Regions from separate parts of the Zeimonas sediminis genome, predicted to be linked through region 1. Evidence: predicted binding sites of a transcription regulator. Region 1 holds the regulator's gene; each other region holds the start of a gene.

Evidence for each region. The regulator sigma-54, encoded in region 1, starts transcription at its own class of promoters, with help from an activator protein. The targets are predictions, from matches to a motif close to TGGCANGNAANCTGCTTT.
Region 2: a site for sigma-54 is predicted at 1,186-1,203, ahead of glnA (glutamate--ammonia ligase). Genes of this name have one in related genera too.
Region 3: a site for sigma-54 is predicted at 1,111-1,128, ahead of M6I34_RS12720 (TorF family putative porin). Genes of this name have one in related genera too.

Annotation. Positions count from the first base shown of each region.
Region 1 covers NZ_JAMQYE010000001.1:3,146,017-3,148,278, forward strand. Annotated here, with positions in the region: gene hpf (ribosome hibernation-promoting factor, HPF/YfiA family) at 56-379, opposite strand; gene M6I34_RS14830 (RNA polymerase factor sigma-54) at 469-1,983, opposite strand; gene lptB (LPS export ABC transporter ATP-binding protein) at 2,040-2,262, opposite strand, start outside.
Region 2 covers NZ_JAMQYE010000002.1:91,395-93,656, forward strand. Annotated here, with positions in the region: gene glnA (glutamate--ammonia ligase) at 1-1,080, opposite strand, end outside; gene M6I34_RS15830 (long-chain fatty acid--CoA ligase) at 1,507-2,262, opposite strand, start outside.
Region 3 covers NZ_JAMQYE010000001.1:2,684,745-2,687,006, reverse strand. Annotated here, with positions in the region: gene glnK (P-II family nitrogen regulator) at 1-219, opposite strand, end outside; gene M6I34_RS12720 (TorF family putative porin) at 266-1,057, opposite strand; gene M6I34_RS12715 (accessory factor UbiK family protein) at 1,390-1,635, shown strand; gene M6I34_RS12710 (YifB family Mg chelatase-like AAA ATPase) at 1,668-2,262, shown strand, end outside.

The sequences.
Region 1 (2,262 bases):
AACATCGAAAAGGCTCTCATTTCCCCCGGGCCGGCCGCGGGTCCCAACAGGCTCGTCAGGCTTCGACGACGCGGTACTTCAGCGCATCATGCTCGAAGCCGATGCGCTTGTCCTTGTATTTGATCACCTGCCTGTCCAGCTTGTCGACAAGCAGGTCGATCGCCGCGTACAGGTCCTGGTCGGTCGCCTCGGCGTACAGATCCTTGCCCCGCACCCGCAGCGTGATCTCGGCTTTCTGGATCAGCTTGTCCACCGACAGGCAGACGTTGACGTCGATGACCTTGTCGAAGTGCCGGCGTATCCGGTCGAGCTTGTCGACGACGTACTGGCGCAGGGCTGGGCTGATGCTGACGTGGTGACCGCTGATCGCGAGGTTCATGCGTCCTCCTTGAGCGACGCCGGCAGGCCGGCGTCGGTTCGACGGGGTGGGTTCGACCCGGCGAGGACCCCGCCCCGGGAGGCTGCGCGCTACAGCGCGCGGCGCTGGGCCACGGCAGGGATCCTGAGGGCTTCCCGGTACTTCGCGACCGTGCGCCGCGCGACCACGAAGCCCTGCTCGCCGAGCAGATCGGCTATCCGGTTGTCCGAAAGTGGCCTGGTGGGGTCCTCCGCTGCGACGAGTTGCTTGATCAGCGCGCGAATCGCCGTGCTCGACGCAGCGCCTCCGGAGTCGGTCGCCACGTGGCTGCCGAAGAAGTACTTGAGCTCGAAAGTCCCCAGCGGGGTGAGCATGTACTTCTGCGTCGTGACCCTGGAGACGGTCGATTCGTGCAAGCCCAAGGTGTCAGCGATTTCCCGCAGGACCAGCGGGCGCATGGCGACTTCGCCGTGCGAAAAGAACGCTCGCTGGCGGTTGACGATCGCCTGCGACACGCGCAGGATCGTGTCGAACCGCTGCTGGACATTCTTCACCAGCCAGCGGGCCTCCTGCAAGCGACCCGACAATTCCGAATGGCTTCCCCTGTTGCGGCGGAGGATGTCGGCGTACATTTCGTTGATTCGGAGCTTGGGCATCACGTCCGGGTTCAGCGCGGCGGTCCACCCTCCGCGCGTGCGTCGAACGATGACGTCCGGCACCACGTAGGCGGGCGCTTCCGCGGTGTAGTTCGCGGCCGGCCGGGGATTCAGCTGCCGGATCAGCGCCTGCGCGTCGCGCAGGGTCGGCTCGTCGCAGCGCAGCGCCCGTTTCAGGCGCGGATAGTCGCGGGCCGCGAGCGCTTCCAGGTGGCTGGACACGATCTCGCGGGCCGCCTTCCGCACCGCCGGCGGGCAGTGGCCCCCTGCGCCAGCGTCGATCTGCAGCAGCAGGCACTCGCGCAGGTCGCGGGCGCCGACCCCGGTCGGCTCGAAGCTCTGCAGCAGGCGAAGCGCGGCCGAGAGCTCCTCGGGCTCGATCTCGAGCTCGGCCGGCAGCGAGGCGGCGATCTCCTCCAGGCTCGCGTCGAGCAGGCCGTCGTCGTTCAGCTCGCCGATCAGCAGGTTCACCAGCGCGCGGTCCCGCGCCGACACGCGGGTCGCGGCCAGCTGCGAGGCCAGGTGCTCGCTCAGGTTCGTCTCGACGGCGGCTAGCTGCGGCCAGTCGCGCTCGTCGTTGTCGTCGTCGTTGCGGGTGCGCGGGCCGGCGTCGCCGCCCCAGTCGGCCGACGAGTCGCCGGAGCCGTCGTCCCAGTTGTCGGAGGACGATCCCTCGGCGGCTTCGGAGCCGCCGGGCGTGTCCTGGCCCGCGGGGGGCTCGCCATCCGCCTGGCGCGGGTCGGCCGCGGGCGCGGGGCCCGCCGCGCTGTCGAGACCGCCGTTCGGCGCGATCGACACGCAGGACTGCAGCGGATCGTCGAGACGCTCGAGCAGTGGGTTCTCGGAGAGGATCTGCTCGAGCTCCTGGTTCAGCTCCAGCGTCGAGAGCTGCAGCAGGCGGATCGACTGCTGCAGCTGGGGGGTCAGCGCCAGGTGCTGGGAGAGTCTGAGCTGGAGAGAGGGTTTCATCTGCCCGGGGGAAGCGGCCGCCTGCCCGGGCGGAACACCGGGGCGGATGCCCCCGGTCACATCGAGAAGTGCTCGCCCAGGTAGTAACGTCGGACGTCCTCGTTCTGGACGACCTCGTCGGGCCGGCCATAAGCAAGAACGGTACCAGCCCTGATGATATACGCCCGGTCGCAGATGCCAAGCGTCTCGCGGACGTTGTGGTCCGTAATCAGCACCCCGATCCGGCGCTCCTTGAGAAATCTCACGATCCGCTGGATCTCGATGACCGCGATAGGGTCC
Region 2 (2,262 bases), on a different contig from region 1:
CTCGATGCGACGGCCCTTCGGGTTGCTGACGTACGGGATCCGGATCGACGCCGACCGGTTGCGCGCCGAGTAGGCGAGCTTGACCGGGGCCTCGAAGCCGGGAACCAGGCGCTTGTACGAGTTGGTGCCGGGGTTGGTGATCGCGTTCAGCGCGCGGGCGTGCTTGATGATGCCGCCGATGTAGTACAGCGCGAACTCCGACAGGCCGGCGTACTTGTCGCCGGCGAACAGGTTCTGGCCGTCCTTCCAGATCGACTGGTGCACGTGCATGCCCGAGCCGTTGTCGCCGACGACCGGCTTCGGCATGAAGGTCGCGGTCTTGCCATAGCTGTGCGCCACGTTCAGCACCACGTACTTCAGCAGCTGGGTCCAGTCGGCGCGCTGCACCAGCGTCGAGAACTTGGTGCCGATCTCGTTCTGGCCGGCACCCGCCACCTCGTGGTGGTGGACTTCGACCGGCACGCCCATCTGCTCGAGGATCAGGCACATCTCCGAGCGCATGTCCTGGAACGAGTCGACCGGCGGCACCGGGAAGTAGCCGCCCTTGACCGCCGGACGGTGACCGAGGTTGCCGCCCTCGAACTCCTTGCCGGTCGACCAGGAGGCTTCCTCGGAGTTGATCTTCACGGAGCAGCCCGACATGTCGGCGCTCCAGGTGACCGAGTCGAAGATGAAGAACTCGGGCTCCGGGCCGAAATAGGCGGTGTCGCCCAGGCCGCTGGCCTTCAGGTAGGCCTCGGCGCGCTTGGCGATCGAGCGCGGATCGCGGGCGTAGCCCTTGCCGTCGGACGGCTCGATCACGTCGCAGGTCAGGATCAGCGTCGGCTCCTCGCGGAACGGATCGATGTTCGCGGTGGCCGGATCCGGCATCAGCAGCATGTCGGAGGCCTCGATGCCCTTCCAGCCGGCGATCGACGAACCGTCGAAGGCATGGCCCGAAGTGAACTTGTCCTCGTCGACGACGTGAGCGGGGACCGAAACGTGCTGCTCCTTGCCACGGGTGTCGGTGAAGCGAAAGTCGACGAACTTGACCTCGTTGTCGGCGATCATCTTCAACACGTCTTTGGGCGCTGCGGCCATGCTGGCTATCTCCTGGCTACGGTTTGACGGTGACGGCAGGCCTTCCGCGACATGCCGATCGGGTTCGGAACCGCCGGCACGGGCCGACGGGGGACGACTCAGTGGCTAGCAGTTTCCATGCCAGCGGGTGGCGACGGCAGCCCGGGCGACCGGAACCGCGCACCGGCACGATTATCCGCGCTCCGACACCGGGCGTGGCAGTCGCCGACGCTAGCCGACGGGTATCGGCGGCGCTGCGGCGGGCCGCACCGTGTGCGCAGTGATTGCACCTCCGCGGTGCATTTCGACGCAACGCACCATGCCAGAGCGCTGCGCCGCACTCGGATTGTGCACCCTGCCCGCGGCCGCGCCAAGCCGGACATGCGCCGCCCGCCCGAACGTCCGTTGCCTGCCTGGCGCTTCGGCAAGGATCCGTTCGGGCAGACCTCAACCGCCCTCCGTCCAGCGCCAGTTCGCGAAGCGCTCTCGCAGCTTCAGCTTCCAGAACTTTCCGGTCGAGGTGCGCGGGATCTCGTCGACGAACTCGAAGGCGTCGGGCAGTTGCCAGCTCGCGAAGCGCCCGCCGAGCAGCGCGCGCAGCGACTCGACCGTGACCTCGGCGCCCGGTTTGCGCACCACGCAGGCCAGCGGGCGCTCGCCCCATTTCGGGTGCGCGATCGCGATGACCGCCGCCTCGGCCACCCCGGGGTGGGCCATGATCGCGTTCTCCAGGTCGACCGAGCTGATCCACTCGCCGCCCGACTTGACCAGATCCTTGGTGCGGTCGGCGATCCGGATGTAGCCGTGCGGATCGATCGCCGCGACGTCGCCGGTGCGCAGCCAGCCGTCGTCGGTGAACTTGTCCGGGTCCTGCGGCACCTCGTGATACGAGCCGGTGATGTAGGGGCCGCGGACCTGCAGCTCGCCGACGTCCTGGCCGTTCCACTCGCAGACGCCCTGCTCGCCGACGATCCGCACCTCGACCAGCGGCAGCGGCACGCCGGCGGTGGCCTTGCGGGCGAACCATTCGTCCTCGCCCAGCCTGCCGCGCAGCTCGGGCTTCTCCAGGAACAGCGAGCCGACCGGCGAGGTCTCGGTCATGCCCCAGCCCTGCGTCACGGTGACGCCGTGCTTCGCGAACTGCCGGATCAGCGCCTCGGGCACCGCCGCGCCGCCCACCATGCTGCGCAGGCCGGCCGGCAG
Region 3 (2,262 bases), 460 kb from region 1:
CGCCTGCTCGACCAGGTTGTCGGCGACCGCCGCCTCGATCTTCACTTTCGGCAGGAAGTCGACGACGTACTCGGCGCCCCGGTACAGCTCGGTGTGGCCCTTCTGCCGGCCGAAGCCCTTGACCTCGGTGACGGTGATGCCCTGCACGCCGATCGCCGACAGCGCCTCGCGCACTTCGTCGAGCTTGAAAGGCTTGATGATGGCCGTGATGAGTTTCATCTGTATCTCCCGGGCGGCCGGCGCTCGCCGGCCGCCGCTGTCCGGTTCAGAACGACTTGCTGACCGAGAGCACCACCGTGCCCTTGCCCAGGTCGCGGTTGAAGGCGTTGCGGTAGCACTCGCCGGTGTCGCCCTTGGCGTTCGTGTCGACGTAGGCCAGCCCGAAGCCGAGGCCCGCGTACTCCTTCGTCACGCCCAGCTTCCAGTCGGTGTACGAGCAGTCGTCCTTGGCGCGCACCTGCACGCCGCCCACGCTGCCCGCCGGGATCCGCTGGTAGCCGACGTGCGCGACCAGGCCGAAGCCGGCCGGCAGCTCGAAGGTGCCGGTCAGGTCCAGGTAGCCTGCGCCCTTGCTGTCGTCGAAGCCGAACAGGTTGGTGACCGCGTGCGAGTACTTCAGCGTGTAGTTCTTCCAGCTGCCGGCCACGTACAGCTCGGTCGTGTTCGGCGAGGTGAAGCCGGTCGGATAGGTGCCCGGGTAGTAGTAACGCAGGATGCCGACGTCGTAGCCGATGTCGCCGAAGCTGCCCTTGTAGCCGCCGTAGAAGTCCATCTCGATGCTGTTGCTGATCGAGCCTGCGCCGGCGTCGGACAGCCAGCTCACGTTCGAGGCCCACAAGCCGAGATAGATGCCGCTGGCGTGGCCGTAGTCGATGCCGCCCTGGATCGCGGGCTTGCCGTTGGTCTGGCTGATGCCGCGGAAGCGGTAGTCGCTGGCGACGGTCATGTTCGCGGTCACCGTGTGCGGCGAGGCGGCCGCGGCCGACTGGGCGGTGGCGACGGCAGGGATGCCGACCGCGGAAGCGGCCAGCGCGACGGCGATGAGGGTTTTCTTCATGATTGGACGCTCCGTAAGGGTTTCGGGTCGTATCGAGACGACTCGGGAGCCCTCATGCATTTCCCGTGCCAGCTCCGTTGGAGACCGGCGACGTGGCCGCCGCCGCCCCTTGCCGCGCGATCGACGGGCTGTTGTGCACGATATTGGTGCATCACCATGATGCCCCGGGATTCCGAAGTTGCACCATTGTCGTGCGCAAAGGGCTCGCGCACCCGATCGATGCGAAATGGCCGGACGCCGGCGCGGCGAGCCGGCCCGCCGCCGGGCCTAGGCCATCGGGTCGAGCGCCCGCGGGGAACCGGGCCGGGACCGCGTGCTAGACTCGTTTCACCATGTCGAAGCCCACTCCGCAGGCGTTGATCGCCGATCTCCAGGAGCGCCTCGCCGGCTTGCTGCGCAACAGCCCCGCCGGCGACCTCGAGCGCAATCTGCGGGCCGTCCTCGGCCAGACCTTCCAGCGCCTCGACCTGGTCACGCGCGACGAGTTCGACGCGCAGCTCGAGCGCATGGCCCGGCTGCAGGAACGCATCGCGCGCCTCGAGCAGGCGCTCGACGAGCAGGAGCGCCGGCAAGCCTGATTCGCCGGCCGGCGCGCCGGCCGGAGGTCCGGATGTCGCTGGCAGTGGTGCAGAGCAGGGCGCTGGTGGGCGTGGCCGCCCCGCCGGTCAGCGTCGAAGTCCATCTCGGGCTCGGCCTGCCCGCCTTTCACGTCGTCGGATTGCCCGAAACCGAGGTGCGCGAGAGCCGCGAGCGGGTTCGCGCGGCCCTGTTGCACGCCGGCTTCGACTTCCCCAACCGCCGGCTCACGGTCAACCTGGCGCCGGCCGACCTGCCGAAGGACTCCGGCCGCTTCGACCTGCCGATCGCGCTCGGCATCCTGGCCGCCAGCGGCCAGTTGCCGGCCGCGTCGCTGGACGGCGTCGAGTTCGTCGGCGAGCTGTCGCTCACCGGGCAGGTCCGGCCGATCCGCGGCGCGATCGCGCTGGCGGCCGCCGTGGCGCGGACCGCAGGCACCCGCGGGCTGGCCCTGCCCGCCGCGAACGCCGGCGAGGCCGCGCTGGTCGATGGCCTGCGCATCGTCGCGGCCGACACGCTGCCCCGGCTGGTGGCGCAGCTGCGCGGCGAGCTTCCGTTCGAACGGGTCGAGCCCGAGCGCCGCCGCGCCGGCCTCGGCGCCGATGGCGCGCCGGCCGCCGAATTCGGCG